2 regions of the Schaalia radingae genome follow, and region 1 is predicted to be linked to the other one. Evidence: riboswitches for the same ligand, from Rfam matches in the RefSeq annotation. Region 1 holds a riboswitch; the other holds the start of a gene.
The links. Region 1 has a riboswitch for ZMP and ZTP ahead of glyA (serine hydroxymethyltransferase). Riboswitches for the same ligand answer to the same signal wherever they lie in the genome.

Region 1 (14,702 bases):
TCACCCTTCACGCCTCCACCTACACATTCGACTTCAACGACCACACCCCACCACTGGTCACCACCACCCCAGGAAACCCCTACCCCAACATGGTGCACACACACTCATGGCAAAACGAATCACCCCACCAAACCGTCACACTGACCACCACGTGGGACGTCACACTAACCAACCCGTTCACCGGCACCACGCACACCATCCCTAGCATTACAAGCACAAGAGAAACCAGCGCCCCATTCCTGTTAACCAAACCCCACCAAGTCCTCACCGACCACGCCGAAAAAACCCACGGACACTAAACAGGAAGAACAGTCGCAAACGAACAGCACAAGCAACGCAACACTATTCAGCAAAACTAGCAACGCACCACACGTGAACGTTTGAAACTCAGCAGTATCGTGCGGGCGATCCAGGGTCATGAGGTAGAAGACTGGCGAGCGTCGTCAGATCGGAAAGAGCCTATTTTTTCAGGAGATCTGGCTCGCACACACTGCTGTTCTTCAACGGGTGTGATTGCAATTAATCGAACTCATACGACACGGTCAAAGCGGCATGGTCTGACATGCGCGCATCGTAAGAGGCGGCGCGATCAATCGAAAAGGACCGTGCCTTTTGCGCCAGATCCGGCGTCACAAACTGATAATCAATGCGCCACCCGGCGTCATTATCGAATGCTTTGCCTCGCCACGACCACCACGTGTATGGGCCTTGGACATCCCCCGCAAGCTCGCGGACGGTGTCGCACCAGCCACCCTCGGCCCATGACGACACAAAGGCAATTTCCTCGTCGAGCACTCCGGCACGCTTGTTGTGGTTCGGCTTCCAGTTCTTGATGTCCAATTCGGAGCGAACGATGTTGAAATCTCCCGCAACGAGAGCTTGACGCCCCTTCGCCGAATTCGCAGCTTTCAACAGTTCGCTCATGCGCGCTGACACCCTCGGCAGGTGCGCCATCTTGGCATCCTGCTTCGGTGTATCCTTCTCGCCCGAATGGAAATACGCCGACACAAGCGTCAGTGGAGTGGCAAATTCAAGGTCTACTTCCAGCCAGCGACCCGAATCCACATCACTTTCCTGGTCGTCCAGCGTTGTCCGCACGTCTCCGATCAGCGCCTCGTTCTCAATCGGGACAGCGACTGCTACGCCCGCACGCCCTTTCGCCCGCGATGGCACGGCCACAACATGCCACTGCGACCCCAGAATCTCACGCGTCACTTCTTCCGGCGCGCGCACCTCCTGCATCAGGAGGACGTCGGGGTGCTGGCGGTTCAACCAGTCGTTCAGTCCTCGTTTAGCGGCAGCGCGGATCCCGTTGAGGTTGACAGTCGTGACGTTCAGCATGCCTCTATTGTGCCCGAAACTTCACCGAGTGGTCGCTTGCAAGCGACCACTCGACATCACGGACTTGGCAAGGCAGCGAGAAATGGCTACTCTATAGCCAACCAAGGATACCCCCTTGGGGTATTGATTTTCGTTGTCACCTAGCGAAAGGACGCCATGTCGCCCGATGTCGAGCATCGCGATTGCTGCGAGGAGTCGGAGCAATCATCACCCCACAGCAGGCCCACATCCGCCGAGAAGTCGCTTGCAAGCGACCACTCGCATTCACATTCGCACTCGCATGCTGCTAGTTCCCGAGGGCGTCTGATTGCAGCCTTGTCCATTACGGCAACTGTCCTCCTCATCGAGACAATCGGCGGCGCACTTTCAGGATCACTCGCACTTTTTGCAGATGCCGGCCACATGGCGGTGGACTCCATCGGGCTGGTGATCGCGCTGATTGCGGCTCACCTGTCACTGCGCCCGCGCACCGACAGATTCACGTGGGGCCTGGCACGATCCGAAGTGGTCGCAGCGGCACTGCAGGCAGGTATGCTCGTCGTGATCTGCGTGATAATCGCATATGAAGCCATCGGACGCTTCATGAACCCCGAGCAACTCGACACCCGCATCATGCTGATCGTCGGTATCCTCGGCCTGGCTGCAAACGTCGCTTCCCTACTCGTGCTGATGGGGGGCCGCAGTGCCTCGCTGAACATGCGCGCAGCATTCCTCGAGGTTGCCACCGACGCGTTAGGGTCGGTCGCGGTCATCATCGGCGCGGTCGTCGCCCATTTCAGCGGATGGCTCCAAGCGGATGCCCTTGCTTCACTGCTCATCGCGTGCATGATGGCTCCGAGGGCGATCACGCTTTTACGCCGCTCGGTGGCGATCCTGATGGAGGAAACACCACCCGGCCTGGAACTGACAACGGTGCGTGAGCATATGCTCCATGTTCAAGGAGTCGAAGACGTGCATGACCTGCATGCCTCGACCATTGCGACAGGAGTGATAGCCCTGACGGCTCACGTCACCGTCCAACCCGAGTTGAACGAGCACGAGCGATCCGACATTTTGCACACACTCGCCAGCTGCGTACAGGAACACTTTCCCGTCACGATCACGCATTCCACGTTCCAGTTGGAAAGTCCCCAGCACCGCGAACATGAACAGTTAAGGCACTAAGCTCACACCTGCGCATTTACACCTGAGCGGAGAATCCCGCCTTTCGCTCAGCCATTTCGACCACGTTCGCCAACAGGAGGGCACGGGTCATCGGCCCGACGCCACCGGGATTCGGTGACAGCCATGCCGCAACACGATCAACTCCGTCGGCCACATCGCCATGCAGCCGCGCACGGCCATCAGCTTCCGTCACGCGCGAAACGCCCACATCCAGCACCGCCGCACCTTCACGCACCATGTCAGCGGTGATCAGTCCCGGCGAGCCAGCCGCAGCCACAACCACGTCAGCATTGCGTACCTGTTCAGCGAGGTTGAGCGTGCCCGTATGGCACAGCGTCACGGTCGCGTTGATGTTCTTACGCGTCAGCAGCAATCCGATCGAACGGCCGACGGTCACTCCCCTGCCAACTACGCACACATCCGCGCCGTTGAGTTCCACGCCGTAGCGTTCCAACAGCTCAATGACGGCGCGCGGCGTACACGGAAGGGGCGAGGTGATGTCACCCGCCGCGCGCAGTACCAGGCGGCCCAGGTTCATCGGATGCAGGCCGTCAGCGTCCTTATCCGGATCGATGCGCTCCAACACGGCCTGGGAATCGACCCCGGCGGGTAGCGGAAGCTGCACAATGAAACCCGTGCAGGCAGGATCAGCGTTGAGCTGGTCGACAGCCTGCTCGATATCAGCCTGAGAGGCCGACTCGGGCAAGTCAATGCGAATCGACTCGAGGCCAACCTCCGCACAGTCACGGTGTTTGCCGGCAACATAGGTCACTGACCCGGGATCTTCACCCACCAGGATTGTTCCCAGTCCTGCATGAACACCGGCTTCACGCAGACGTGAGATGCGCTCAGCAAGCTCGCCCTTTATAGCAGCAGCGGTGGCTTTCCCATCCAGTACCTGTGCGGCACCTTCCCACGGCGCTCTCACTGCTGCAGCCCGTCGTACAACGGGAAGGCATCAGTCAGTGCACGCACGCGCGCCTGCAGACCCTCCATATCCACTGTCTCCTTGGAGGCCGCCTGAACCAGTGCGGTCGCGATGATGTCGGCAACTTCGGTGAACTCCTCATCACCAAAACCGCGCGTAGCCAGCGCCGGCGTTCCGATACGCAGACCGGATGTGACTGCCGGTGGGCGCGGGTCAAACGGCACAGCATTGCGATTGACCGTGATGCCGACTTCGTGCAGCAGATCCTCAGCCTGCTTGCCGTCAAGAGTTGAATCAACCAGGTCAACGAGCACCAGGTGCACATCGGTGCCGCCGGTGACCAGCTTGATGCCGACCTTCTTCGCATCGTCGCGTCCCAGACGCTCTGCAAGTTTCTGCGCGCCAGCAAGAGTTCTGACCTGGCGGTCCTTGAACTCCGGGGTCTGAGCCACTTTCATTGCTACGGCCTTGGCAGCCACCACATGCATCAGCGGGCCACCCTGCTGACCTGGGAACACAGCAGAATTCAGCTTCTTGCCCCACTGCTCGCCGCGCGCGGACAGGATCATGCCGGAGCGGGGACCCCCCAGTGTCTTGTGGACCGTCGTGGTCACCACGTCGGCGTGGGGCAGTGGGCTTGGGTGCAGTCCGGCTGCAACGAGGCCGGCAAAGTGCGCCATGTCAACCCACAGCGCAGCGCCAACCTCGTCGGCAATGCTGCGGAAAGCAGCAAAGTCAAGGTGACGAGGATAGGCCGACCAGCCGGCAATGATCACACGGGGACGCTCACGCAGCGCCACTTCACGCACCTGGTCAGGCTCGATACGCATTGTTGTGCGGTCAACTTCGTATGCGGTGGCGTGGTACATCTTGCCGGAAAAGTTGATGCGCATTCCGTGTGTCAGGTGGCCGCCGTGAGCCAAGGACAGACCCAAAATCGTGTCCCCCGGTTTTGCCATCGCCATGAGCGCGGCGGCATTGGCCTGCGCGCCTGAGTGTGGCTGCACGTTGACGAAATCGGCACCGAACACTTTCTTGGCGCGTTCAATTGCGAGACTTTCAGCAACGTCCACTGCCTCGCACCCGCCGTAGTAGCGGCGTCCCGGGTATCCTTCGGCGTACTTGTTGGTCAGAACTGATCCCTGAGCCTGCAGGACTGCACGCGGGACAAAGTTTTCCGACGCGATCATTTCAAGGGTGGCGCGTTGACGGTTCAGCTCATCATCCAGCACCTTTGCGATGTCAGGATCGAGTTCGGCCAACGTATGGGAGTTGAGAGAATCACTCATTGCTGCTCCAGTTTTCAATTCGCTTGTCTGGCTTTCACTATTGGCGAGGATGGCCCCAGCCGTTCCTCGCTCGGTTGCGTGGCCCAGGCGGGCGACCGCGACAACCCTATTTCGCTCCCCGGTGGTCATCCCACCTGTTCGCCAGTTGCGACAGATTCATCTTATCAACTGTGTTCCGCTGCGGAAACCGCCAGTGCGGACACTAGCGGGAGAATACGACGGTTCGGTTGCCGTTCATCAGGACACGGCGTTCAGCATGCCAACGCACTGCCTGCGCGAGGACTCGGCGTTCAACATCCTGCCCCAGCTCCACCATGTCGCGGGTGGAATCGGCGTGCGTGACTCGCGTGACGTCCTGCTCGATGATCGGCCCTTCGTCCAGGTCGGCTGTAACGTAGTGCGCGGTTGCGCCGATGAGTTTGACGCCGCGTTCGTGAGCCTGGGCGTATGGGCGCGCGCCTTTGAACGAAGGCAGGAATGAGTGGTGAATATTGATGACGCGTCCGGCCATTTCACGGCATACCGAATCAGACAGGATCTGCATATAGCGGGCCAGGACGACCAATTCAACCTGCTCGGACTTGATGAGGTCAAGAAGTTCTGCCTCGGCGCGCACTTTTGAATCCTTGGTGACCGGAATACTGAGAAAGGGGACGCCGTAGAACTGTGCGACCGGCGCGAGGTCAGGGTGGTTACCGACAACTGCAACCACTTCGATAGGCAGACCTTGAGAGCGCTGCCGATAGAGCAGGTCCGTGAGACAGTGCCCTTCGCGCGAAACCATAATGACGGTGCGAAGCGGTCGCCCCAACTGGTCGACGCGCCAGGTGGCGTTGAACTTGTCGGCGATTCGTGTCAGGCCTTCTTCGACAGGACCTCGACCGACAGGTGATTCAGCTTCCATTCGCATGAAGAACAGGCCGGTATCCGGGTCACCGAATTGCTGCGACTGAATGATGTTGCCACCGATGTCGCTCATGATGCCGGAGGCCGCGTGAACAATTCCTGGCTGGTCCGGGCAGGAAAGAGTAATGACAAGCTTGTCGATTGTCGAGGGGGGCACTGTCGAATCATGTTCCATAGTCCTAAGGGTAATGATTCACAGGCACTCCGGCCTAATCCAGTCCACCGCTTCTGATACGTGGTGTGCGCCGAGTGGTCGCATGCATGCGACCACTCGGCGCCATAACGATGTGAACTCGGTCAGTGTGCGGCTGGCATTTCCGCGATGGCGGCTGCGCTGATGACGCGCACTCCTTTGGGCAGGACAGCTTCATCCACCGTGAACTCGACGGAGTGCAGGCCGCCCTTCGACGGAGTGAAGATCAGCAGCAATGAGGCCTTTCCGCCGTTGTCCTGGACTCGCTTCATCATGAATGCGTAGTCTTCGGAAGCGGTCATTTCCACCCACTTCGGGTCATTGGCGCGTACGCCCACCAACTCGCCAGCTTCAGCGATTCGGTCCATCAGGTCCGGATCGGAATCCAGGGAGATGGCCTCTCCCATGCGCACGATCTCGTAGTCGCACTCATACATCTGTGCAGCCGCTTCGATCACGGTGCGGGCTCGGTGCTCCATGTACTCGTTGATCTCGGTCGTTGAACCGCGAACTTCCATCTCAAAGTGTGTATGATCTGCGACAATATTGCGGGTATCGCCGGCAACGATCTTGCCGACACTCACGCGGGTCGCCCCTTCTGAGTGGCGCGAAATCGCATACAGGTTCAACACTGCGGTGCACGCGGCGAGAATGGTGTTCTTGCCTTTTTGCGGCGCGCCTGAAGCGTGAGCTGCCAGTCCTTTCAGATTCACGTCGTACTTCGTGGTGGCCAGAGCCCCGCCGGATCCGGGCGCGTAGTCGGATTCTTCGAAGTCGTGTGGCCACACGTGTTGCGCGAACATGACGTCGACGTCATCGACATGGCCGGCGGCCACCATCGATTTCGCTCCGCGAACGCCTTCTTCAGCGGGCTGGAACAAAATCTTCAGCGTTCCTGACCAGGAGTCCTTCATCTGTGCCATTGTGCGGGCAACACCCAGCCCCATCGTGATGTGAGCGTCGTGTCCACACGCATGCATGATGGAGGCGTGAATGGAGTTAAAACCCTCATCCGCCGGGTAGTACCCCTTTTCTGAAGATTCCTGCAGCGGCAGCGCGTCAATGTCGAAGCGCATGCCGACAGTGGGGCCGTCCCCATTGCGGAGAATTGCCACAGTACCCGTGTGTCCTCCGGCAATCGAGTGAACAAAGTCGGCGTCGGCACCCTCGTCAATCGCGCGGGCGATTGCGGCCTCATCTTCTTCGGAGCTGGGCAGTCCCATTCGCTCCTCAGACAGGCACGCGTCCTTTCCCTGCAGGACCTCATAGCCCCACTCGCGCAGATGCTGGACGATGATCGACGTGGTGCGGTACTCGAGGAATCCGAGTTCAGGATGTGCGTGGAAGTCGCGGCGCCACTGGACCAGGTCATCGGTCATGGCGTCGACATTCGATGTGAGTGTTTCAGCGATCTGCATTGGTAAAAGTGCCATGTTTCCTCCTTAAATGAGGGCTCGAAGCAGGTAATCCCACACGATCGACGAGGTGACCATGATCACGTAAGCGGGGATCATGACGGGGATTGTTCGTTTGACGAGGTCGACCGGGCTGACATCACCAAGTCCGGCAACTGCAATCACGACGCCTGCGATAGGCGACATGGAGCGACCGATGCCTGATGCCAGTTCCATTGGCTGAGCCAGGAACACGGTGTCAACGCCCAGGGGTTTGGCAATGTCGGGGATAAGTTCTGAGAACGCGAACCACGGTGCGTTGCCGGAGCCCATCAGGACCGCTGACAGGAAGATCACCAACGTCATGATGATGGTGATCGGAATTGCCCCCATATTGAATCGCTCGGCGCCATCAATAATGAACGAAATAAACCCGAGCTGGGTTAAACCGGCAGCAAACATCTGGCCGCCGACAATGAGTGTCACGATGTTGACGAATTGGCGACCCATGCCCTCGAAGAAAACGGAGAAAGCGTCCGCGCCGCGTTGGAATGAACGGTAGCGAATCATTTCGCAAATAACGGCGAGCATTCCGGAAATAATCATGGCAGTTGCCACGTTCATTTTGATGCTGGTAATCACGAAAGGCGAGAAAACAATGAGCAGGACCAGTGGCGTAAATGGAAGGAGCGCGTATGCCTTCGGGGTCGGCTTGTCGACACGTTCAGCTTCCTTGGTGTCCGCCTTGGTCTTGGCGGCGGTGTCGGACCCACCATTTGCAGCGCGTTGTGCCAGGGCCGACTTTCCGCCCGAGGACCTTTTAATACCTGCGAGCTCAGCCTTGATTTCATCCCAGTCTGCTTTGTCGGGAGTAGTTCCGGCCTTGCGGTCGAAGTACTGCTGGACGAAGTAATGGAGGATGAACACCGATGCGACGACCACCAGTGCGACGGGCAGCTGGTACTGAATAAAATATTCCTGGACGGTCATGCCGGACGTCTGGGCCGCCATATTGGCGTTTGAGGAAGCAGGGCCAAGGTCCAGACAGCTGCCGGTCGCGATAACGCCCGTGGCAGACAGTTTCGAGATTCCCAGGGATCGCAGGAGCGGATAGACGGTCACCATCAGCAGCATCGCCAGGCCAGCTGCCGATGGAATGATCAAGCACAGTGTCTGAGCCAGGATGTAGGTGGAGGCAAGAACAACGTAGGGCTTGTTGATCTTCTGGAGCGGTTTGGTTGCGATGGCGACCAGTGCTGATGATGCACCGACTCGGTCCATGACCAGCGAGAAACCGCCGACCGCCATGATGATCAGACCGAGCTTGGCACCTAGATTCCCGAACGTCTGAGTGATCTGGTCGAAGACATCCAGGAACGCCGAGCCAGTGGTCTGGTCTTCATCCATCAATGGTTTCATTGACAGTGGAATAGCGCAAAGCAGCATAAATAGACCGGAAAAAATCAGGACGGTCTGCGGATGATAACGGTGAAAAATCAGATACGCCACAACCACGGTCGTGGCAGTCGCTATGAGGAACCCAATCATTTGAATCCTTTCGATATTGTTTCCACACTGCATCGTTGAAGTGATAACAAACTCTATCTCTGAAAACAGGGATGGCGCACCCATATTCAAGTATGCCAGTCACAGCACAAAAAGAACGCTGGATGCGCCTCCTGATTATTGCTCGTGGAGCAAGTCAGGGAGGGCGTTCCAGCGTTCTTCTGGACTGTCCTGCTGGCGAGAACTACTTGATGAAGCCGAGGGCTTTCACTGCGTCGTATTCTTCCTGCAGAGCCTTGATGTTGTGGTCGATGCCGGCGCGGGTGGCTTCGGAGATTTCGAGGCCTTCAACGATCTGGTATTCGCCGTTCACTGCGCGCACCGGGAAGCCGAAGGAGAAGCCTTCAGGAACGTCGTAGTGCGAGCCATCTGAATGGACACCAGCGGTGACCCATTCACCTTCGGGCGTGCCGTGGATCCAGGTGTGCATGTGGTCGATTGCGGCGTTGGCTGCCGATGCCGCTGAGGACGCGCCACGTGCGGCGATGATGGCGGCGCCACGTTTGGCAACGACAGGGCGGAATTCCTCGTCGAGCCACTTTTCGTCAACCAGGTCGGTGGCCGGCTTTCCGTCAACGGTGGCGTAGGAGACATCCGGGTACTGGTCGGCCGAGTGGTTGCCCCACACAACAATGTTCTTGATGTCGCTGACAGCTGCACCGGTCTTGTGGGCCAGTTGGCTGATGGCGCGGTTGTGATCCAGACGCATCATGGAGGTGAAGCGGTCGGCTGGCACATCGGGCGCAGCGTTGGCTGCGATCACGGCGTTCGTGTTGGCGGGGTTGCCCACGACCAGGACGCGCACATCATCGGCTGCGCCAGCGTTGATTGCGGCACCCTGAGGTCCGAAGATTCCGGCATTGGCTTCAAGCAGGTCAGCGCGCTCCATGCCCTTCGAACGCGGGCGTGCACCCACGAGCAGGCCAACGCTGGTTCCCTCGAATGCCTTGGTGGCGTCATCGAAAATGTCGACGCCGGCCAGCAGCGGGAATGCGCAGTCGTCGAGCTCCATGGCTGTGCCTTCAGCTGCCTTGACAGCCTGAGGGATCTCCAGCAGATGAAGCTTGACTGGAACGTCGGGTCCGAAAATTGCGCCTGATGCGATGCGGAAAAGCAGCGCGTATCCAATGTTTCCAGCGGCACCGGTTACGGTGACGATTTTGGGTTGAGCCATGATGTGGAACTCCTTGATTGAATGATCGAGCGTTCCCGGTAGGGTTCGCGTTCCGGCCCGGATCCGTGCTCCGAGCTCTCATGACAAGCCTACGGCGCAATTTTGTCCTTTACTAGGGAAAGCAGTCCCAAGTTTGCGACGACTCTGTGCAAAACGGTCGATCTTTTCCGCGTTTACAGGCGTTTCTAAGGTGTAAAAGAGTCGCCCTCGTCACTAAAATGTCACCCATGGGTTCGAAGAAGAAAAAGAAGCGCGCCGACCGAGCAGATGCCGTGCCTACACGTGCCTCGACGATGGATTCTTCCCGGCAGCGAGGCTGGACAACTGATCCGCGCAAACTGCTTGCCGTTCACGGAGAGCTGGATTTGGCAACCATTTACCGTGACAAGACTCCCGGCTGGGACGAGGGTAAGAAGGACGGCCAGAAAGCTATGGAAGATCAGGCAACTGATCTGGCCGAGCTGCAGGAACGACTCTTTGCGCAGGCTCACAGCGATAACGGCAGCTCTGAAGCAGTGTTGATCGTCCTCCAAGGGCTTGATACCGCCGGTAAGGGCGGCATTGTGCGGCATGTGATGGGGTTGGTGGACCCGCAGGGCGTGTCTCTGGCGGCGTTCAAAGCCCCCACGAAAGAAGAACTCAAGCACCATTTTCTGTGGCGCATTCGCCGCGAGCTTCCCGAACCTGGAATGATTGGCGTGTTTGACCGCTCCCACTATGAGGATGTCTTGGTGCCGACGGCGCAAAAACTGGTGGGTCACGATGATGAGCATGGGCGCTCATGGGTCGTCGACGACAAGACCCTTCGAGATCGCTACCGCGCCATCAGGCGTTTCGAAAAGCGCACCCTGGAAAAGGGTATTCATATCATCAAGATTTTCCTTGCGATTTCTTTTGAAGAGCAGGGGGAGCGGCTGCGTGAGCGCCTCGACCGTCGTGACAAGCACTGGAAGTTCTCGACTGGCGACTTGGTGGTGCGCAATGAGTGGTCGCAATATCAGCAGGCGTATCAGGAAGTGATTTCGCGGACCTCCACTGATGACGCACCGTGGTATGTTGTCCCCGCTGATCGCAAGTGGTATGCGCGATTGGCGGTTTCAGAGATTCTGCGCCGCACGCTTATCGACATCAATCCGTCGTGGCCTCAGGCCGACTTCGATGTTGACCAGGCGCTTGTTGATTTGGAGAAGACGACGTCGCCGGAGGCTTTGGCTCGCTTTGCGTTCGAGTGTTCAGATTCGCATGAAGAGTTCCTCGACGCCCTCGCCGTAATGGACGAGGACGACGAGGGTGACTCTGATGACTCACAGTCTGCTGGTTCAGGTGATGATGCGGATGAGATTCGCCTGTCAACCGACGCGTTCCGATACAACTAACTGTCGGAGCACGTAGCTGCCGGAACACGGTGAGCGCGGTAGATGCACGGGCGTGCTCACGGTGATTCGTACAGCATGCCCGCGCCGCGGGGCTTGGGCCGTCAGGCGCTCCGCAGTTTGAGCCATCGGAGAAGGCATCCGCCCCTTCCGGGGCGGCCACACGTTTACTGGCGGGAAGTACCCTTCGCGTCGTTTACAGGCGGCGGATAAACTCCACTGCAACTTCAAGCGGGACAGGATCTTGCTTGATGAGGGCCCGCGTTGCCCTGATTTCGCCGCGTTTATCGGTGTCGCGGATGAGGCGCAGTGAGTCTTTATCAACGGGAGATTCTCTTAACATGCGGTCGATTGAACCGCCGTACTTGGCGGTGAAGTAGTCGGTCCGGTTGCTCGGCATTTTTCGCCGCGCAACCACCGCTGCGGCGGCGATCAGAAGGATTAGAACTACAGCCACAATAAACCCGACAATCATCACGGACTCCATCCCTCGACGTTTGCCTCCATTTCGGCTTTCTTGAGATTCCCCCTCTAGGATGTCAGAACTCGGGGAACATCCTTGGCCTACTGCCGTGTTGTTGAGATTTTATCTGCACCGACTTATGTGCCGGTGTGTATGTTTTTCTTACCATGTCGTCCACAGAGTTTCTACCTCTCTTATAAATGCCGACCGCGACCGAATGTCGGCACTTAGAATCTTCGTACTGAAGCGCCCGAGTCCTACCATGAGCTACACCGTCGTTAGCTCACCGCACACAAAAGTGGCTGCAGGAACTATCTCAGTTCCTGCAGCCACTGGCAAGCATTCAGATATACGGCGCTGAGTCACCCCGTCGGCTTACCCATCGGTTGCTTAGTCCCGCCGGTAGGCGCGGTAGTACTCGATCAGCGCGCGAGTCGAAGAGTCCACCGACGCCAAGACGTCCTCATCGCCGGTAATGGCAGGCATCAGGCCGCGGGCGAGCACTTTACCAAGCTCCACACCCCACTGATCGAAGGAGTCAATCCCCCAGATCGCGCCCTGGACAAAGGTGATGTGCTCGTACAGAGCTATCAACTGCCCCAGAACTGACGGTGTCAGGCTGGGTGCCATGATCGACGTGGTCGGACGGTTTCCACCGAAGATGCGTGCCGGCACGATTTCCTCGGGAGTGCCTTCCGCGCGTACCTCCTCAGCAGTCTTGCCAAACGCCAGTGCCTGAGTTTGAGCGAAGAAGTTCGACAGGAACAATTCATGCATATCGGCACCATTCTCACCGGCACATTCGTCGCGCAGATTCCACGTCGGGTTGGCGAATGCGATGAAGTCGCTCGGCACCATGCGGGTCCCCTGATGAATCAACTGGTAGAAAGCATGCTGACCATTCGTGCCAGGCTCACCCCAGAAGATTTCACCCGTGTCGTAGTCCACCCGAGCCCCGTCATAGCGCACTGATTTGCCGTTGGACTCCATCGTGAGCTGCTGCAGGTAAGCAGGGAAACGGTGCAGATACTGTGAATATGGCAAAACCGCGTGAGTGTCAGCACCCAGGAAGTTGCCGTACCACACGTTGAGCAGACCCATCAGCAGGGGTACGTTGTCTTCAGGTTTGGCGGTCGCGAAGTGCTGGTCAACCGTGCGCATACCGGTGAGGAATTCCTCGAAGCGTTCCGGACCAATTGCCACCACAAGGGACGTACCAACCGCGGAGTCCACCGAATAGCGCCCGCCGACCCAGTTCCAGAATCCAAACGCGTTGGCAGGATCGATGCCGAATTCTTCGACCTTGTCCAGAGCAGTCGACACCGCAACGAAGTGGCGCGAGATCGCTTCTCTTTCACTCACCGTTCCGGCGCTCAACTCACCAGCGGCGCCCGCCGATTCGGCAGAGCCACCCTCGGCAATGATGCCGCGTTCGCGCAACCCGGACAGCAGCCATTGACGCACGACCTTGGCGTTCGTGATTGTCTCAAGGGTTGTGAATGTCTTCGAGGCCACGATGATCAGCGTGGTCTCAGGGTCAAGGTCCTTCGTTGTTTCTCCCGCATCGGTCGGGTCGATGTTGGAGATGAAGCGGCATTCGATGCCATCCTGGACGTACGGCTTGAGCGCCTCGTATGCCATGACGGGACCGAGATCGGATCCGCCGATGCCGACGTTGACAATTGTCGTCAACGGTTTTCCGCTGGCGCCCAACCACTTTCCTGCACGAACCTTGTCCGCGAAGGCGTAGATCTTCTTGAGTTCTGCGCGCACATCCTTGACCACGTTGACACCGTCAACTTCCAAAACGTCATCGGGTGCGCGGCGCAGGGCGGTGTGCAGCACTGCGCGGTCCTCGGTGACGTTGATGTGCTCGCCGCGCAGCATGGCGTCGCGCCGCTCCCCCACGTTGCACTGCTGCGCCAGCTCAAGGAGGCGCTCCAGAACGTCGGAGGTGATGAGGTTCTTCGACAGATCCACGTGCAGGTCACCCACGCGTCGCGTCCACTGCTGGGCACGGTTCGGCTCGCTCTCGAACCATCCGCGCAAGTCAGGAACAAAGACTTCTGCCAACTCGTCGAGTTGTCCCCAAGCTGAGGTTGTTGTCGGATTAACGGGAGCTTCCATCCCCATTGCGTCCTCCTTCATAGAGCGTATGTCTGGGTCACAGTGCCGCAGCGCTCACTCGCCATCAGCTGGAACAGGCTCAGCCAGCGAGATCGACACGTCGGCCAGTGGTGTATCTGAATGCTCCAAGGATACGGCAGACAGCACGGGCAGCAGTTCGAGCCACCATTGTTCAATTGGCCTGCGGTTCTCAGAGTCCAAATCAGCTGACATTGATTCTACCGGCCGCGCCTCAATGTCGTTTTCAATCATCCCGATATAGACCGCGCGGTGGTCATCAGCATCAAACTGTTCAGCCAGGTGCTTCAATGCGTAATACACGAGCCTTGTGGCGAGCAGTCGGTCAAAGGGAGTCGGTGCTCCTCCCTGCTGCAGATGGCCGAGGGCGGAGTCACGCACGTCGAAAAGCCCTTGACCTTCAGCTTCGAACACTGAGGCGAGGAATTCTCGGTCATAATGCGCGGACACTTCTTCATTGACAACCACCAGGAACAGGCGCCGACCTTCTTCGAACGCTCTGCGCATGCGCTTGGCGTCCTTGTCCAGATCGGCCAAGTCGAAATTGCGCTCATGGATGTAGGCGTATTCGGCGCCGGTCGCCATCGCGGCCATGAGGGTGAGGTAGCCGCAACGCCTGCCCATCGTCTCGGCAACAAAGCAGCGCCTCGACGCGGCAGCCGATTCCTTGATACGGTCCAGCGCCCACACAGCATTGTTCAGCGCGGTGTCAGCACCAATAGACAGCTCCGCGCCGGGAAGATTGTTGTCAATTGAGGCCGGCACC
Region 2 (14,702 bases), 1.1 Mb from region 1:
TGATCCGAATGGCTCCGCTGACGAAGATTTCATAGGAATTTTGTCCAAAGGGTAGGACTGAAGGCCTCCTTCACGGTAGTCTGAAGGCGATGTCTCGATGTCAAGGTAATTTGTGGCGTCGAAGAAGATCGTGCGAATACTGAAAAGGAGACAGGCGTGGACCTATACGAGTACCAGGCGAAGGAACTGTTCAAATCGCATGACGTGCCAATCCTGCCGGGTATCGTCATCACCGAGGCTGACCAGGCAGTTGACGCTGCGAACACGTTGAACGCTGACCTTCTCGTCGTGAAAGCGCAGGTGAAAACGGGCGGCCGCGGGAAAGCCGGTGGCGTCAAACTGGCTCGCAGCGGCGACGAGGCCCGCGAACATGCCAGCAAGATTCTCGGCATGGACATTAAGGGGCATACCGTCAATACGGTGATGATCACCGCCGGATGCGATATTGCCGAGGAATATTACTTCTCAATCTTGCTCGATCGTGCGAACCGTCAGCACCTGGCGATGTGTTCACGTGAAGGCGGCATGGACATTGAAACCCTCGCCAAGGAGCGCCCCGAAGCACTGGCCCGCGTTCCCCTGGATGCGCAGCGCGGCATTGACGAGGACGTTGCGCGCGACATCCTGACTCAAGCAGGATTCGAGGGCGACACGCTCGAAAAGATCGTGCCCGTCCTGGTCAAGCTCTGGGACACCTATCACGGCGAAGATGCCACGCTGGTGGAAGTCAACCCGCTCGTCCTGACACCAGAAGGCGACGTCATCGCGCTGGACGGCAAAGTCACGCTCGATGACAACGCGCGCTTCCGTCATGCCGAGCATGAACAGTTCATCGATACTGCAGCTGAAGACCCTCGCGAAGCAATGGCGAAAGCTGCGGGCTTGAATTATGTGCGACTGCAGGGCGAAGTCGGCATCATCGGTAACGGTGCCGGCTTGGTGATGTCCACCCTCGACGTTGTTGCGCTCGCAGGTGAGGAATACGGTGTCAAGCCCGCGAACTTCCTGGACATCGGCGGCGGAGCGTCCGCTGACGTGATGGCCAAGGGCCTGGATGTCATCCTCGGAGACGAACAGGTGCGCGCCGTGTTCGTCAACGTGTTCGGTGGGATCACTGCATGCGACCAGGTGGCGCAAGGTATCGTTGAAGCACTGTCGATCCTCGGTGACAACGCCACGAAGCCGTTGGTGGTGCGCCTTGACGGAAACCGCGTTGATGAGGGACGCGAAATCCTCCAGCAAGCCAGTCACCCGTTGGTCCACATGGCACACACCATGGACGGAGCAGCCCGCATGGTGGCGCAGCTGGCTGCCGGCGTCGAGCCCGACCCTGAAGACACATCCGATCCGGCCGCCCCGCTGGCCTGAAACCTGGAAGCACAAGGAGACTTCTCATGTCGATTTTTCTTGACTCACACTCACGCGTCATCGTCCAGGGCATGACCGGATCAGAGGGACGCAAGCACACCCAGCGCATGCTCAACTCGGGCACCGCCATTGTCGGCGGCGTCAACCCGCGCAAAGCCGGACAGTCCGTGACATTCGATGTCCAGGGATACGGGCCGATGGCTGACCAGGTCACCGACGGCCCTGTCGACATCCCTGTGTTTGGAACGGTTGCAGAAGCGGTGAAGGAAACGGGTGCCACAGTATCCGCCATTTTCGTGCCGCCGGCATTTGCGAAAGACGCTGTACTCGAAGCTGTCGATGCCCGCGTGGAGACGGTCGTGGTCATCACTGAAGGCATCCCGGTCGCTGACTCCACGGAGTTCGTGGCTCGCGCACGTGAAGCGGGCGTGCGCGTGATCGGACCGAACTGCCCGGGCATTATCAGCCCCGGACAGTCGAACGTCGGCATCACCCCGGCAGATATTACCGGCCCAGGACGGCTGGGACTGGTATCGAAGTCAGGCACACTGACCTACCAGATGATGTTCGAACTGCGTGACATCGGCTTTACCACCTGCCTGGGAATCGGTGGTGATCCGGTTATTGGCACCACGCACATTGACGCGCTCGAAGCCTTTGAAAATGACCCCGACACCGAATTGGTCGTCATGATTGGTGAAATCGGTGGCGACGCGGAAGAGCGCGCAGCTCAGTGGATTTCCGAACACATGACCAAACCGGTGGTGGCCTACGTTGCCGGTTTCACGGCTCCGGAAGGCAAGACGATGGGGCATGCCGGCGCGATCGTGTCTGGATCTTCCGGCACGGCCGCGGCGAAGGCTGAAGCACTCGAGGCCGTCGGCGTGCGGGTGGGTCGTACACCTTCCCAAACTGCCATCATCGCTCGCGAGATTCTGCAGAAATAACATCCGGTCGTGCACCGCTGATCGTGAATGAACTTTCTCATGGTCGGCGGTGCACCTCCATGTGTGGGCGCGGATGCGAGACGATGAAGAACGATGACGCACTCACCTGACTCTTCCCCATCGCAGCGCCCTGACAGGCAGCGCGCAGAAGCGGACCTGTCCGCTGATGAGATCCCAACCGAGGTGGTTGGCGCGTGGCTTGAGGAGGAAGACCGTGAAGCCGGTGCGTCGCTGATTTTTGTGCCGGCTCACGATGAGGCAGACAGTGATGATGAACCCGAATTGGATAATTCGGAAAAAGAAACTGAACGCCTCGACCTTGACGGAACCGATGAATCGGCACCTCAGGTGCACGACGAGGAACCTCACACCACTCGCACCGCCGTGCGGCGACGCACGATCCGCATCGCACTGCCTGACGGGTGGGCACGCTCCGGCCTGGCCGGCATTGAGGCGGCCCTGATCGGATGGGCGTTCATGATGGTCGTGACGCTGGTGGGGTACTGGTTCGTCTCGCAGAACCCCTGGCTGGCGTCGACCAGCTGGGACGATGCTCGGGCAGTGGGTGGTGACCTCTGGGCTGCGACGCTGGGAGCGCCGATCACGGTGGGGCAGAGCGACATCCTCGCCATTCCGACACTGCTCGGAGCGCTGCTGATCATCATTTTGCGTGTTCTTCTGCTGCCGGGACGGGATTTTCCTGCCGCCGCGCAGTGGATGGCTGTCCCCACGTTTGCAGTCACGGCGCTCATTACAGCTGGAGCGTCCTCGGCTCACATCAACGTGTGGCGCGCACTGCCCGGTGCGCTCGTCATTCCGCTTCTGGCAGCGACCTGGGCGGTAGTTGCTGCTCGACACACGTGGACATGGCCCACGATTTCATCTGAACGGCGCGAATCGTTGACATGGCTGTGGTCAGGGCTGCGCCTTGGTCGCGTTGCCGTGGCACTGACAGTGCTGTTCAGCCTGATCATGAGCGCCGTGTCAATCCTTGTTTCTCTTCAGCGTATCTCCGGTATCCACGAACTGCTCTTTGCTTCGACCAAGGACACGGTCATCATCAACATTGTTCAGGCCTTGTTTGCTCCGTCGATCATGGCATGCGCACTGGCGTGGATCGCGGGGCCTGGTTTCTACGTGGGTGCCGACGCCCTCCATTCAGCGGCGAACGCGCCTGTTGCGCCGATTCCGGCGATCCCGATCCTTGCGGCCGTCCCACAGACAGCTCCGGGCCACTGGGTGGCCTGGGCGCTGGTGGGAGTGGGAATCCTGCTGGGCGCATGGGCGGCGTGGCGGCATCGTATGACGCACCTGTGGAAGCAGGCGGCTGCGATGGGAGTGGCCACCGTGATCACTGCGCTCGTCATCGCAGCATGGCTTGCCTCGTCGCGCATGTCGTTGGGGTCGACCCGTCTGAGTGTCGTTGGCCCGCGCGTGTGGTGGAGCGTGCTGTTCGTCGTACTGGAAGTGTGCATGGTCGCGCTCGCGGTGTCCCTGGCAGCACATCCGACCACGATCGCGTGGGTGCGCCGAGCGGCCGCAGCTTTGACGGCGTGGACGAAGGCGCGTATTGCCGCATGGAAGGAGAATCGCGCCCAGTCATCGACGAGGGAGACGCCCCTTCCAGCTCCTGACCTGAATGAAGCCGGCGAAGAGACGCCGGAGGAAGAGGAAACGGCGCTGGAAGAAGAGGCGACAGAAGAACTGCCCGCTCCTCCGCGTGCTCCGGATGCCCGCATGGAAGCACTCAAAGCCAGCGCTGCGCCCACGGAACCCATCGCCGTGTCAGACAATACTGACAACAGTGACGAAGATCTGAAAGATCACAGCTAGTCGCATATCCGGCGCCGCCCTCGTACACTAAAAGAGGCCGCAACTGGCGAGGGTGGAGGACCACCGGGAAGCGGCTGAAGCAGCCTCGCACGGCGCCGCCCGCCTGGGCGCTGAGGACCGACCTTGAACCCCCTTGGAGGAAGAATTGTCAGTCCGTTTGGATAACCTCGAACCCGTTGATGTCCGCCCGATCCGCAGAGCACTGATCTCCGTTTACGACAAGACCGGCCTGGTTGACCTGGCTCGCGCACTCGCTGATGCTGGCGTCGAAATCGTGTCCACCGGTTCAACTGCACAAAAAATCCGTGACGCGAAGATTCCTGTGACGCCCGTGGAAGACGTGACTGGTTTCCCCGAGGTGCTGGAAGGCCGCGTCAAGACGCTGCATCCGAAGATCCATGCCGGCATTCTCGCTGATCAGCGCAAAGCCGATCACCGCCAGCAGCTCGAAGACCTGGGGATCGCAGCATTCGACCTGGTGGTATGCAATCTGTACCCATTTGAGGACACGGTTGACTCGGGCGCAGGATTCGACGAATGTGTTGAGCAGATTGACATCGGCGGCCCGTCGATGGTGCGCGCTGCTGCGAAGAACCATCCCTCCGTTGCCATTGCTACCAACCCGGAGCAATACGACGCGGTGATCGACGCTGCACGCTCTGAGGGATTCACTCTGGAGGAGCGTCGCGAACTGGCAGCGGCCGCATTCCGTCACACAGCAGATTACGACGCCGCCATCGCTGACTGGTTCGAAGACGAACTGGATGCTGACCTTGATGTTGACGAGTCGGCTGAAGCCGATGACGTTGATGACGCACAGTGGCCACCGGTGCTGGTCTCTGCTTTCGAACGCCTCCACACCTTGCGTTATGGCGAAAACCCGCATCAGGATGCCGCCGTATACGGCGACATCGTCGAGCTGATGGGCGAGGGCGAAGTTGACGTTGAGTTTGACGAGCCAGGCGATGAACAGGACGGCGACGACACGACCCAGGACCTGCTGCCTGGCATCGCGAACGCGCGCCAACTGCATGGCAAAGCGATGAGCTACAACAACTACACCGATGGTGACGCAGCACTGCGCGCAGCATTTGACCATGACGAGCCGTGCGTGGCCATCATCAAGCACGCGAACCCGTGTGGGATCGCCATTGGCGCAGATGTGGCGGAAGCACACCGCAAGGCGCATGCATGCGATCCTGTGTCAGCATTCGGCGGAGTGATCGCAGTCAACCGTGAGGTCAGCGTCGAACTGGCCAGGCAGATCAAACCGATCTTTACCGAGGTCGTCCTGGCGCCCTCCTACGCCGAAGGCGCACTGGAAGTACTGGAAACGAAGAAGAACCTGCGAATCCTGCAGGTAGTGCCACCGGTACGCGGAGCCCTGGAGTTCAAGCAGATTTCCGGGGGACTGCTGGTGCAGGAACGCGACGACATTGACGCTGACGGTGACGATCCGGCGAACTGGACTTTGGCGGCAGGCGAGCCGGCCGATGAGGCAACACTGCGGGACCTGGAGTTCGCATGGCGCACCGTGCGAGCCGTGCGGTCGAACTCAATCCTGCTGGTTCACGACGGAGCAAGCGTCGGGGTTGGCATGGGGCAGGTCAACCGCGTGGACTCCTGCCGTCTGGCGGTCGAACGCGCGAACACGCTGGGTGGTCGCACAACAGGTGACGCCGCTGCTGACAAGGTGGATTCGGCGGGCGGTGCACGCACGGCTGATGTGGTCGCTGACGAGCCGGAGCGTCGCTCCGAAGGTGCCGTTGCCGCCTCGGACGCATTCTTCCCGTTTGCTGACGGCCTCCAGGTGCTGATCGATGCCGGCGTGAAAGCTGTCGTTCAGCCCGGTGGATCGATCCGCGACAACGAGTCGATCGAAGCGGCACAGGCCGCTGGCATCACGATGTACATGACGGGAACCCGTCACTTCGCGCACTGACAGGCGCTCAACGATCTGCATATGCGGGGTAGAGTCAGCTCTACCCCGCAATGTAGATGGGGCTGTCTTCGCACGCATGGGCCTGCCTCCTCATAATGGAACGCAGACCGACACGTCAACGTGAGGAGCTTAGTCCATGTCCACGGTTGCCAAACGAATCATCATCGCCCTGGTGGCACTGATTGTTGTCGCCGCTGCGATGCTTGGAGTCGCTGTCGTCAGGTGGGGACCCAACTTCGGTATTTGGCTGACTGAGCCCAGTCCACAGCGCTACGGTGAAGTCGCCCTCGGCCATCTTGACCAGGGAATCAACGCATCGTCCGAAGCCTGGCAGGATGAGCGCCCACGAGTCGAACAGGCAATCAGCGAAGCCACCAGCATTGACGAGGTCGACGCTGTCCTGTCCGATGCCGTCAAAATTGCGGGAACGAAGCACTCATTCCTCATGACGGCGGACGAAGCGCAAGAAGCCGTCGACGAGTACGAAGCGCCGAGCGTGGAAGAAAACGACGGTGTCGTGACTGTTCATATGCCCGCGTTTATGGGCACACCCGACCAGGGCAGCGAGTACGCGCAAACTATTGCGCAAGCTGTGTCCGGAGCGAATGTGTGCGCGGCGGTGATTGACCTCAGTGAAAACGGTGGTGGCGACATGGGGCCGATGATTGCCGGTATCTCGCCACTGATTCCTGACGGTCCCGTGTCCTACTTTGTTACGGGCGGAGGCGAAAGCGCCGTCATGTTGGAGAGCGGGAAGGTCAGCGGCGGCGGAAGGCCCACGACCGTTGACATCACGGAAAAGTCAGAGGTGCCGGTCGCGATTGTCACCGGTGAACACACTGGCAGCTCCGGTGAGCAGGCTTTGCTCGCTTTTAAAGGCGTACCGAATACGCGCGTGTTTGGCCAGCCGACCGCAGGATATGCCACGGTCAATACACCGTTCCCGCTGTATGGAGGAAAGCAGCTTGTGGTCACAGTCGGCGTGACGAAAGACCGCATGGGAACGACTCACGCGGAAGATCCGATCGCACCGGATGTGACGATGGAACCGGCTCAAGCGGTGAACGCGGCAACGCAATGGGCGCGCGACCAGGGTTGTCAGTAGATCGCTCAGCGTTGCCCTGCCGCGAACTCGCCTGTATTCACGTCGATGACCATGCGTTCAGGTCCGGCAATGGCGGGCGGTTCGCGGAATAAGAGGCGCATCAGGCACGGTTGGGGGGTCGTTCATACGACGTAGCATGACGCAGAAAGATGAACTGCGTTCGACAATGCGATAACAAGAAGAGAACGGCCTTGATGTTCTAATTTACCGACTGTAATATTAGGGTGTTAACTGCCGTGAAAGGACAATGATGACTGACGCTGCTTACCCATTCCAAGATGCTGCTTTGTCGACCACTGAACGCGTCGACGACCTGCTGGGACGCCTGACGGTTGAAGAAAAAGCCGGACAACTGACCCAGTACTTCTACCTCGCTATGGCGTTGAACCAGCAGGACGGCGCGCCCGCTGACGGAGATGATGCGAACACAGCCCAACGCGCGATGGTGGAAAAAGCGATTAAAGCGGGGCGAGTAGGATCACTCCTGTTCGTCAACGAAGCCTCTGAGACGAACCGGCTGCAGAAACTGGCGATTGAGCACCATCGTTTCGGAATCCCATTGATCTTCGGCTACGACGTCATCCACGGTTTGCGTACCATCTTCCCGGTGCCACTGGCAATGGCAGCAAGCTGGGATCCTGACAGTGCCTCGGCCGCCCAGCGCATCGCAGCACGCGAGGCGCGTTCAGTCGGTATTCACTGGGCATTTGCACCGATGGTCGACATTGCACGCGACCCGCGATGGGGTCGCATCATTGAAGGAGCAGGTGAAGATCCCTACCTGGGTGGTGCGATGGCTGCCGGACAGGTGGCAGGCTTCCAGGGCGGTGCGGGTGCGGACGACGCTGTGCCAGGTGACGCCATCCTTGCCGGTCCCAAGCACTTTGCCGGCTACGGTGCGGCTCGCGGCGGCCGCGACTACGAAGACGTCGACCTGTCCGATTCGGAACTTCACAACGTGTATCTGCCTCCCTTCCGTGACGCTGTTGCCGCTGGCGCACGCAATATCATGAGCGCGTACATGGATCTGAACGGCGTGCCTGCCTCGGGCAACAAGTGGTTGCTGACCGACACGCTTCGCGACGAATTCGGCTTCAAGGGGTTCGTTGTGTCTGACGCGAACGCTGTCCACTCGCTCACCGTCCAACACTTCGCCAAGGACCTGCCCGATGCGGGCGCGCGAGCCGTCAACGCCGGTCTTGATATGGAAATGGCGATGTTCGAGGCCGCATACGAGCACCTGCCCGAAGCGGTAGAGGACGGACGTGTCTCGATGGAGGTGCTGGATGAAGCTGTCCGTCGCGTACTGCGCGCCAAGTTCGACCTTGGCCTGTTTGAACATCCCTACGTTGACGAGGGAGACGCTGCCGCAACCCTGTCCACACCTGAGCATCGCGACGCAGCACAGCACGCTGCTGAACGCACATTCGTGCTGCTGAAGAACGAACACTCCACGCTGCCGCTCAAGGCAGACAAGACGTCTTCCATCGCAGTGATCGGTGAGCTGGCCAATGCACGGCGAGACCCACTGGGCCCATGGTGCTTCAAGTACGACACCGATGAAACAGTGACGATCCTGGACGGTATTCGCCAGCGCGCCGGTCAGGATGTGAACGTTGAGTTTGAACCTGGCGCGGGAGTAGGGGAGCGCCTGTATCCCTCGATGTTCGACGATAATGATACGGTCGTGGATCGCACCCCCGAGGACTGGGATGATGATGCGCACATTAACGCCGCCGTGGAACTTGCTGCACGCAGCGATGTTGCGGTCGTGGTGATCGGCCAGCATCAGAACCAGATCGGTGAGAAGGCCTCCGTGTCCACCTTGGAACTCCAGGGGCGCCAACTGGAGCAGCTTCAGCGTCTGGCAGAGACGGGAACCCCCCTCGTTGTCCTGTGTATGTCGGCCCGTCCGCTGGACCTGACTTGTGTTGATAGTCATGAGGGCGTCGGTGCGATCATGCAGATCTGGTATCCGGGGACGCGTGCAGGCGCAGCCGTGGCAGCCGCGCTGTTTGGTGATGTCTCGCCTGCCGGCCGTCTGCCGATCACATGGCCACGCAACGTGGGGCAGGTGCCGATGGTCTACAACCACTACCGCACGTTCCAGCCCGAAGGCGCAGGTGAGCGTTACTTCAACGAGCCGAGCACGCCGCTCTACCCGTTCGGATACGGCTTGAGCTACGCGTCATTTGAGTATTCGAATCCGCGTTTGGATCGTGATCAGATCCGCGTCGGTGAGACAGCCACGCTCAGCGTTGACGTCACGAATACCGGGGATATGGATGCCGACGAGGTTGCCCAGCTGTACATCCACCAGTGCTACGGCACGTCCTCGAGGCCTTTGCGTGAGCTTAAGGGATTCTCACGTGTGAGCATCCCGGCCGGTGAGACTGTGAGGGTGACGTTCCCCCTCGGCCCCAATCAACTGCGGTACTGGAGCGCGGTCACGAAGGACTGGATCCAGGACGCCACGCGCATCGAACTGTATGTGGGTGGTGATTCCAACGCGCCTTTGGCAGGTTCGCTGACGGTGACGCAGTGATTGTGGCGCATGGGTCGTCCGTACGGCTACGATGAGCCTGTGAGCACTGAAAATCGTCCTGTTCTTGTTGTTGACTTTGGCGCCCAGTACGCGCAGCTGATTGCGCGTCGTGTCCGTGAGACCTCTGCGTACTCGGAGATCGTGCCGCATACGATGCCGGCCGTCGAGATGCTTGCGAAGGATCCGGCTGCGGTGATCCTGTCCGGCGGCCCGTCATCTGTGTACGCGGACAACGCGCCAACGTTTGACACTGAGCTGTTCACGTCAGGCGTCCCGGTGCTCGGCATTTGCTATGGGTTCCAGGTCATGGCGAAGGCTTTGGGCGGCACCGTCGGCAAGACGGGAACGCGCGAATACGGCCATACGTCGCTCACGATTGACGAGGGCGCCTCCAGCGCGCTGCTTGCTGGTACTCCGGCAGAACAGTCCGTGTGGATGAGTCACGGTGATGCGGTGCAGCAGGCGCCGGATGGTTTCACTGTGACGGCCAGCACGCAGGAAACGCCTGTTGCCGCGTTCGAGGATCAGTCGCGCCGGCTCTATGGTGTGCAGTGGCACCCTGAGGTGCATCACAGCGAGTTTGGCCAGAAGCTCATTGAGAACTTCATTCACGAGTGCGCGGGTATTGGCACTGATTGGACTCCCGGGTCGATTATTGATGATCAGGTGGCTCGGATCCGTGAGCAGGTGGGCGATGCGCGCGTGATCTGCGGTCTGTCCGGGGGCGTGGATTCCTCGGTTGCTGCCGCGCTGGTGCACAAAGCGGTGGGCGATCAGCTGACGTGTATTTTTGTTGATCACGGGTTGCTGCGTGCGGGTGAGCGTGAGCAGGTCGAGCATGATTACGCGGGCACGATGGGGATCCGCGTGGTGACGGTGGATGAGTCGGAGCGTTTCCTGAATGCTCTGGCTGGCGTGAGCGACCCGGAGCAAAAACGCAAGATCATTGGCCGCGAGTTCATTCGTTCTTTCGAGGCTGCGCAATTGAAACTGGTGCGTGAGGCCGGTGAAGCGGGCGCGGAGATCAAGTTCCTCGTACAGGGCACGCTGTACCCCGACGTTGTTGAATCCGGTGGCGGCGAGGGTGCTGCGAACATCAAGTCGCACCACAATGTCGGTGGACTGCCGGAGGACTTGAACTTTGAGCTGGTGGAGCCGCTGCGCACGCTGTTCAAGGACGAGGTGCGCGCCATTGGCCTGGAACTGGGCGTGCCGGAGAACATTGTGTGGCGTCAACCGTTCCCCGGTCCTGGCCTGGGAATCCGCATCATTGGTGACGTGACGCGCGAACGCCTGGAGATTCTGCGCGCCGCGGATCTGATTGCCCGTGAAGAGCTGACCGCTGCCGGGCTGGATCGTGAGATCTGGCAGTGTCCGGTGGTGTTGCTGGCAAATGTGCATTCGGTTGGCGTGCAGGGCGATGGCCGCACCTATGGCCATCCGATTGTGCTGCGCCCCGTGTCGTCCGAGGATGCCATGACGGCCGACTGGTCGCGCGTACCGTTCGATGTCCTGGCCCGCATCTCCAACCGCATCACCAACGCGGTGCCCGAGGTCAACCGTGTTGTCCTGGACGTGACCAGCAAGCCGCCGGCAACGATTGAGTGGGAATAGCGGAAACTGGCTTCTGAACTCGCGTTTTGGTGCTGCCGAGTACCACCTGATGCTGTTTCGGCATCGCCTCAGAACAAAGCCACCAGCGAAATAGTGGGAATAAAAGCCCTCGAACCCTCTGGTTCGAGGGCTTTCTTTTTGCATTCTTACCTGGGAAAACGGTTCAATTATTCCCGCATGCCCCTACTGGGCGGTACGGCGGAGCACTCGGCGGTACGGGAATAATGGGGCCCTGCGGGAATAATTCACAATTCGGGTCCCCCGAGGGGCGATTTCGCGCGGCCGAAACTAAGTTGAAACTGCGAGGTGGATTCAAGCCCTCGTCAATTGCATTTGCCCAGGTCAACAAACGGGAATAATAAAACGCGAAAATCGGTTTCCGCAGTTTCAGTGACCCCGAATGCCGCCGAATAACGCCGCGTATCTTGCTGTGTTCGGGCACGTAATTATTCCCTTAACAGAGCTTCCGGGGTGCCGATTTCATGCGGAAATAACGGAACAGCCTCCGGAGAACCGGAGGCTGTTCGCAAGGAAACGTCAATTTAACTGGGGAGATATCAGAAAGAGGTCTTCCAGTCGGCGTAAGCGGCCTCGTCTATTTCGCCGCGTTCGAGCTCGAGATGCGCGAGGAGCCCGAGAGGGGGCTCTGGCTCACGGCGAACTGGCACCAGGTGCGCGACGACTGGCGCGCCGACGCGCCTGCGGACGACATCCCGGCTGCGCGCAGGTCCCGCGGGTGGCGCTTCATACTGGCCTCGGAGGCCGAACTCGGGCAAGCCCGTCGCGTCCTGCTCGACGGCGATGAGGCGTTCGCCCGGGTGCGGGGCTTCCTGTGTGACGCGGCTGCGATCGGCGCCTGCTACCGCGAGCACGTGGGCCCTCCCTCAAAACCGCTGAAGTCGCAGATTAGGGACCTGCAGCGCGCGCTGGGGAGGGCGGAGGTCCCGGGCGTGCCGGACGAGCTGGCGAGGCTGCTCGCGCAAGAGAAGGAAGAGGGCGCCGAGGATGGCGCCCGCAAGGTCAAGGAAGATTGGGGTGACGTCGATGAAGAGGCTTGGTAAGTTCCTCAAGGCGGCGCTTAAGGTCACGCTGGGCTTTTTTCGTCTGGCTGTTCCGCGCTGTGTTCAAGTGGGCGATGTAGACGATGACCGTTTGCCTGCCTAGGCAAGCATTCGCTGTTATGAGCATGATAGTAGTGCAAGGAGATTCATCCGTTCTAGACGGCAAACGGCCGAGCGATTGGGTTTCGCTCGGCCGTTGTTTCTTTAACCTGACTGATTCTAATTTAGAAAGAAATCATCGACTTCTTCGCGCGTGTGCAGGATTTCGTCTTCCGGAACATTGAGGCTTGCCGCTAACTCGGCAGAGCCTGAAAAAGCCATTGCTACATTCGGGGAGAAAGCCTTCTCGAGAAGTCTGATGTATGCGCTCATATTCTCACGAAGCCCGCTGATGCATGCGGCGTATTCGCCATCGAGCTCAGTATCGAGGGCCTTCAGTTCCTGAGCATAGTGCGCGAGCAGCTCCGCCTCTCGTTTGTTATAGAAATCCTTTCCCAATTCGTACACGGTCGCGCCTACGGCGTTGCCGACGAGGGCGCCCAGAATCGGGATCGGAATGATAACCTGGCCCACGAAGCTCGAGAATGCGCTCACGGACGCATCGAGGCACGCGATTTCGGAGCGTTCTATAAACTCGATCTCCGTCAGCTCGCCGCCGCGGAACCTGTAAGCGCATTCTGCGACGCCGAATGACGCAGTGACCAGCGCGCTTGCGACAGATGAGGGCGTGGCCGTGTAGTTGTTCAGCCAATAAACAGCTCCACCGCGAACCCCGCCCTTGACGAGTCCCATGCCGGAATCTTTGGCGATTTCCTCCCAGTCATCCTGGGTCAAGTCGTCGATACGCTTTCCGTTCCCGAGATGGCGCTTCATTGAAATGACGAATGCCGTTCCCGCTTCCAGAACGGCGCCAGCCGCTGCGGCTTTCGCGCCCTCTTGAGGCGTGGGCTTGTGCTCCTCGTAGATGTCTTTCTTTATCCGCTCGCTCTCGTCTGCGAGCCTGCTCTTCTCCTCGGCCATCTTGTCGGCGATAGCGTTCTTCTGGACCTCCGAGTACTCGAATTTGGAGGCTTCAAGGTCATCGATACTGAACCCGCTTGAGTCGAAGAACTCATGGATGCTCTTCCAGGTTGAGTAGGATGGGCCGCCGGTCGAGGACGCCAGTTTGGCTGCTTCCTCCTTTGGCATCTCATACAGGGAGCGCACCGCGTCGAGATGGTCCTTCGGGATCTGATAGATGCCGTCTTTGTCGAGGAAATCGGGGTACTTCTGCAAATGGGCGGCCACAGCGTCCAAGGAGAACTTGCCGCCGGCGTTCACGAACTTGACCTGTATCTCGACGCCGTTGCGCAAAAGGTCGGCGGGGCCGTTGTCGTTCACCCATTCCATTACCGGTTTATCGCCATGGACGAGGCTCTGCGCATTCTCCAACCCGCATTCGGCCACCTCGGCGATGAACCCATGGATGCCCTTGCTGCCGCCCCTGTTCGCAACGACGAGGTCCTCGATCTTCCCGAGCGCCCAGTTCATGGACTCCATTGTGGAATCGAGGTTCTGGTCTTGGCGGTTGAGATTCTCGATGAGGTCGTCGATTCTCATCTGGTTGATCAAGCCGATCCATGCGGCGACGGCCTGCTCCTGGGAGCTCTTGAGTACCTTCTCTGCGTTCATGGCTATTCACCGTCCCGGGCGGCCACCCTCTCGACGATGAGGCTGCCCAGGGACTTCGCATTGTTTACCAAGGCACCCAGGGCCAGTTTCTCGTCGTCGGAGATGGAAAGGTAGTCGGCGCCGTACATGCGGCATGAGGGCATAAAGGACCCGGACAGCTCTTCGCGAAGGGTATTGGTCTTTATCTTAAGTGCCCCGATTGCTGCGGACGTCTCCCTGAGAGCCTCGGTGTTCCGCTTCACCGACAGGAGCTCTTCGTGCTTTTCCCTGGCAATCTCGTGCTGCTTTTTCACAAAGAGAGCGATGGAGGTCAGCAACGTGGCGCCTGCGACGCCCCATCCGATGGGGCCCGCCATTGCCAGGAAAGCGGTGCCACCGGCCATTCCGCCGCCTCCGGCGGCCAATGCGCCTCCGCCGAGCCAGGTCATCGCTGCGTTCGTCGCGGCAGCGCCCGATAGCGTAGAGATCGCGGTGCCCGTGGAGGCGGTACCGAAAGTTGTGGCAACCCACATGGCGGCGGATGGGGCGATGCTGGCAACGGCCATACCTGCCGCGACGCCGGCGCCAGCGCTGGCTGCCGATTTCCGTGCCGAGTCCAGCTCTTCGCGGGCGAAGG

Region 2: linked by a shared signal. The riboswitch ahead of BLT69_RS01745 (bifunctional phosphoribosylaminoimidazolecarboxamide formyltransferase/inosine monophosphate cyclohydrolase) and the one ahead of glyA (serine hydroxymethyltransferase) in region 1 are both predicted to bind ZMP and ZTP.

What each region holds. Positions count from the first base shown of each region.
Region 1 is NZ_LT629792.1:1,690,622-1,705,323, forward strand. Features, by position in the region: gene BLT69_RS07415 (hypothetical protein) at 1-299, shown strand, start outside; gene BLT69_RS07420 (exodeoxyribonuclease III) at 520-1,341, opposite strand; gene BLT69_RS07425 (cation diffusion facilitator family transporter) at 1,498-2,505, shown strand; gene BLT69_RS07430 (bifunctional methylenetetrahydrofolate dehydrogenase/methenyltetrahydrofolate cyclohydrolase) at 2,522-3,433, opposite strand; gene glyA (serine hydroxymethyltransferase) at 3,430-4,722, opposite strand; ZMP/ZTP riboswitch at 4,797-4,881, opposite strand; gene purU (formyltetrahydrofolate deformylase) at 4,925-5,803, opposite strand; gene BLT69_RS07445 (amidohydrolase) at 5,926-7,254, opposite strand; gene dcuC (C4-dicarboxylate transporter DcuC) at 7,264-8,847, opposite strand; gene BLT69_RS07455 (malate dehydrogenase) at 8,966-9,955, opposite strand; gene BLT69_RS07460 (PPK2 family polyphosphate kinase) at 10,183-11,331, shown strand; gene BLT69_RS07465 (hypothetical protein) at 11,525-11,803, opposite strand; gene pgi (glucose-6-phosphate isomerase) at 12,182-13,924, opposite strand; gene BLT69_RS07475 (6-phosphofructokinase) at 13,973-14,702, opposite strand, start outside.
Region 2 is NZ_LT629792.1:403,980-418,681, forward strand. Features, by position in the region: gene BLT69_RS01725 (ATP-dependent helicase) at 1-35, shown strand, start outside; gene sucC (ADP-forming succinate--CoA ligase subunit beta) at 157-1,368, shown strand; gene sucD (succinate--CoA ligase subunit alpha) at 1,395-2,315, shown strand; gene BLT69_RS01740 (cell division protein PerM) at 2,409-4,148, shown strand; ZMP/ZTP riboswitch at 4,178-4,264, shown strand; gene BLT69_RS01745 (bifunctional phosphoribosylaminoimidazolecarboxamide formyltransferase/inosine monophosphate cyclohydrolase) at 4,294-6,090, shown strand; gene BLT69_RS01750 (S41 family peptidase) at 6,227-7,195, shown strand; gene BLT69_RS01755 (glycoside hydrolase family 3 N-terminal domain-containing protein) at 7,443-9,740, shown strand; gene guaA (glutamine-hydrolyzing GMP synthase) at 9,780-11,354, shown strand; gene BLT69_RS01765 (hypothetical protein) at 11,975-12,415, shown strand; gene BLT69_RS01770 (hypothetical protein) at 12,635-14,086, opposite strand; gene BLT69_RS01775 (hypothetical protein) at 14,089-14,702, opposite strand, start outside.